2 regions of the Mesorhizobium sp. B2-4-19 genome follow, and region 2 is predicted to be linked to the other one. Evidence: predicted binding sites of a transcription regulator. Region 2 holds the regulator's gene; the other holds the start of a gene.
What was found. The regulator PhoB, encoded in region 2, activates phosphate uptake and scavenging genes when phosphate is short. The targets are predictions, from matches to a motif close to TGTCATNNANCTGTCAT.

Region 1 (2,201 bases), on a different contig from region 2:
CGAAGCGATTGGGTTCGTTCGGCTCCTTGGCGAGGTTGAAGCGGTCGTAATGCGCGCCCCACTCGTAGGCGCCTTCCGGAATGCCGAGCCGCTTGTAGTTGGCGGCTTCCTTGTGGCCCTCGGGCAATTCGCCGGAGAAATAGCCGTGGATGTTCTCCTCGGCCATCACATAGGTGCCCCAAGGGGTGACGCCGCCGGCGCAGTTGTTGAAAGTACCGAAGACTTTCGTGCCGGACGGGTCGGCATTGGTCTTGACGCGGTTATGGCCGGCGACCGGGCCCGACAACGCCATCTCGGTGGTGGCGGTGATGCGGCGGTTGAGCTTGCCGTCGCGCACCACTTGCCATTTGCCGCCATAGTTGCGGATTTCGACGATGGTGCCGCCATGCGCCGCCATCTCGACATCGACCTGCTCCTTCGTGAGCGGCGCGACCTCGGCCTTCTTCTTCCCGTCCTTCTCGACGATCGCAACGATGCCCGGAAACATCAGATGCGGGTTGGTGTATTCGTGGTTGACGACGAGCAGGCCGTGCTCGGCCGAGCCGTCGATCGCGATGTAGCCGACATAGTCATTGTTGTAGCCGAACTGCCTGGCCTGCGCCTCGGCCGACTGTTTCGTCGGGTCGAACTCCGGCGAATCGGCAAACAGCGGATCGCCCCAGCGCAACAGCACGTCGGCGTCGTAGCCCGGCGCGACATGATGCTTGTCGTCGATGCCGGCCTCGAGCTCGTCGAATTGGAAGGCGGAACCTTCCGCGGCGCGGGCATCGTCGGCGGCGATCATGGCCAGCGGGCCGACGGTCGCGGCGATCGCCGAGACGGCGAGCGATCCCTTCAGGAATCCCCGGCGCGAGAACCGCGCCGCGATGATCTCGCCCATGGTGCGGTTGTCGGTGGGGTTGGTGGCCGGTCCTTCGTTTTCCTCGAGCAGGCTGGTGCGGAATCGGGCGTCGGGGGAGCGATGTTCGGTCACGATGGGCCTCTGGCTTTGGAGTGGGTGGAGCTTGTTGCCTGTTCGACCCCTACGCCAGGCCGATCACATTTTCGTGACATCATATAGGCCCGAAGGCTCAGGGCGAGGCGACTTGCCCGTGTGTACCTAGGACTTTGGTCCAATCTTGCGCTTGCAAAAGTCCTGGAGGACAAACGCAACGGTCGGAGGTCGCTTCCGGCCAATACATCTTTCGGCGATGTTGCTGGTTGCAACGTTGGGGTGGGCGCGCCGGCTCAATCGACGGAGATCAGGATGCGCGGATCGATCACGGCCCGGTGCTGCCGGCTGGCGCTCGTTTCGGCGGCGGCGCTGGCGCTGACCATCGTTCCCTATCGAATTGCCCTGCACGGCTCCGCCCCCGGAATCGACGCCGCATCAGCACAGGCCGGCGGCAACGGTGGCGGCGGTAATGGCGGCAACGGTGGCGGTGGTAACGGCGGCGGGGGCGGCAATGGCGGCGGTAATGGTGGCAACGGCGGCGGCGGTGGCGGTAACAGCGGCGGCAGCAGCAGCGATAACGGAAATGGAAACGGCGGCAATTCCGCAACGGCTGGCAGCGGTGACAACTCGCCGTCCGGCAAGGGTCAGAGCACCAAAGGCGCCGGCCATGTCAACGGCACGACCGGTGACAAGGTCGAGGTGAGCGGCAACAAGATCACGGTCACACATCCCGACGGCATCACCGAAAAGATCGAGAACGGCCGTTTCAAAATGAAGGATGCGCTGGGTCGCACGATCATCGACCGCCGGGCCACGCCGGCCGATGTCAGCCGTCTGAAAGCCTTGTGAAACTGGCCAGCAGGCAACGGCCGGTTTCACACGTCACCTCCGCCGCCCCGGCGGGGTGACCTTCCTTTGTCCAGCCCTTGCGCGGTCCGCAATGGCCTGGCTGTTGTTTGACGCAGTTCCCCGGGGGAAAGCGCCATGCGTTTTGCCCGGGAAAACCGTTTCACACTTTTCCTGGAGCTGCTCTAAGAGCGATTTCTGTCCCGGTCGCGGAACTCGCGCACCATGAGAGCCGCTTCAGTGCGGTTTCGCACATTGAGTTTGGACAGCACCCCGGTCATGTGGTGCTTGACCGTCTTCTCCTGCAGCTCCAGGCGCAAGGCAACCTCCTTGTTGCTGAGCCCTTCCGCCACCAGCCGCAGGATTTCCGCCTGCCGCTCGGTCAGTTGCCGCAGCCGGTCCGCCACGCCGTCGGCAGATT
Region 2 (2,201 bases):
GGATGCGCGCCAGCGCGAGCTCGACGACCGCGCCATCACGCTGATCGCCAAGCGCCAGCCGATGGCCGACGATCTGCGCCATGTCGTCGGCTCGATCCGCATGGCCGGCGACCTCGAACGCATTGGCGACCTTGCCAAGAACATCGCCAAGCGCGTCGGTACTGTAGGCCTCAGCGCCACGCCGCGCGACCTGTCGCATTCCATCGACGCCATGGCGCAGCTGGTGCTGATCCAGGTGCAGGGCGTCATCGAGGAGTATGCGGCGCGCGATGCCGCGGCACTGGCGAAGCTGCGCGCCGACGACGAGCGCATCGACGTCAAATACACTTCCGTCTTCCGCGAACTGCTGACCTATATGATGGAAGATCCGCGCAACATCACGGCTTGCACGCATCTGTTGTTCTGCGCCAAGAATCTCGAACGCATCGGCGACCACGTGACCAACATCGCCGAGAATGCGTACTATGTCCTGACCGGCACGCAGCTGCCCGCCAACCGTCCAAAACAGGACGAGACGGCGATGTCGGCGCCGGCGGCCTGAGAGCGCAGGGGTAACCAATCGATGATCGCACCACGCATCATGGTGGTGGAGGACGAGGAGCCGCTCGGCGTGCTCCTCCGCTACAATCTGGAATCGGAGGGTTACCAGGTCGAGGTGGTGACACGCGGCGACGAAGCCGAAATCCGCCTGCAGGAGAACGTGCCCGACCTCCTCGTGCTCGACTGGATGGTGCCGGCGGTATCCGGCATCGAACTCTGCCGGCGGTTGCGAATGCGGCCCGAGACCGAGCGGCTGCCGATCATCATGCTGACCGCGCGGGGCGAGGAAAGCGACCGTGTACGTGGGCTTTCCACCGGCGCCGACGACTATCTGGTCAAGCCGTTCTCGACGCCGGAATTCATGGCCCGCGTCAAGGCGCTGCTGCGCCGCGCCAAGCCGGAAGTGCTGTCGAGCGTGCTCAAGGTCGGCGATATCGTGCTCGACCGTGAATCGCACCGGGTCTACCGCAAGAAGAGCGAGATCCGGCTCGGGCCGACCGAATTCCGCCTGCTCGAATTCATGATGCGCCATCCCGGCCGCGTGTTCTCGCGCAGCCAGCTGCTCGACAATGTCTGGGGCGAGACGATCTACATCGACGAGCGCACCGTGGACGTGCATGTCGGCCGGTTGCGCAAGGCGGTCAACAATGGCCGCATGCCGGATGTCATCCGCACCATCCGTGGGGCGGGCTACGCGATCCGCGAGGATTGAGCACGACCTGACTCAGGCAACGTTTTTCTTCGCGGCGGGGCCTGCTTTCGTTTGCACGCCGGGCGCGAAAATCTCCTGGTCGACGAAGGTCAGCGCGCGCATGGCGCAACCTTCGCGGATCAGCGGCAGTTCGTTCGGTTCGGTGTCGAAGGAGATCGATTCCGAGTGCTGGCCACCGGCGGTCTGGGCGATCGCCTCGCGCAATGCCGGCTCGATCAGGTCGAAGGCGGCGGCGCTGACGCCGACCATGGCGACGGGCGCGGGATCGATCAGCGCGAACAGGCTGCCGAGGCCGTAACCCAGCGCCTCGCCGGCCTTGCGATAGGCTTCGCGCTCGGGCCCGTCCCGTTCCCGTGCCGTCGTGGCCAGCGCCCGCATCTGCGCGTCGCTGACATCGGCCACAGGCTCGGTGTCCTCGCTGAGCTGCCTGGCATTGCGCCAGATGGCGTAATTGCCGGCATAGGCCTCGACACAGCCGCGCCGTCCGCAGCGGCAGAGCGCGCCGCCGGGCCGATGGATCATGTGGCCGAACTCGCCGCCCGAGGAATGGGTGCCGGTGAACAGCTCGCCCTTCAGCACCAGCCCCATGCCGATGCCGTGCGAAAGCAGGATGGCGATGAAGTCGTCGCGGTAGCGCTCGGGATCGCGCCTGCGCAGCGCCACCGCCATCATGTTGCAGTCGTTTTCCATGGTGGCGGGGATGCCGAACTCGGCTTCGAGTATGTCGGCGAAGGCGATGTCGGTCTGCGGCGTGATCGGCGACCACAGCATCGCCCGGGCCTCGGTATCGGTGATGCCCTGGATCGCCAGCGCGATGCGGGCGACGCTGCGCACGTCAATGTCGGGATCCTCGAGGCGCCGCCTTACGATGGCCACGCATTCGCCGATCAGCGCCTCGCGCGACATGGTCAGCGTGTCCAGCCGGCGCTGTTCTTCCGATATCACCTGG

Region 1: the regulator PhoB is predicted to act here: its motif matches at 1,036-1,052, upstream of FJ546_RS15175 (PhoX family phosphatase).

Annotation. Positions count from the first base shown of each region.
Region 1 covers NZ_VFUV01000007.1:253,883-256,083, reverse strand. The annotation lists gene FJ546_RS15175 (PhoX family phosphatase) at 1-973, opposite strand, end outside; gene FJ546_RS31230 (hypothetical protein) at 1,247-1,783, shown strand; gene FJ546_RS15165 (response regulator transcription factor) at 1,966-2,201, opposite strand, start outside.
Region 2 covers NZ_VFUV01000016.1:84,767-86,967, reverse strand. The annotation lists gene phoU (phosphate signaling complex protein PhoU) at 1-541, shown strand, start outside; gene phoB (phosphate regulon transcriptional regulator PhoB) at 563-1,252, shown strand; gene FJ546_RS23625 (ROK family protein) at 1,265-2,201, opposite strand, start outside.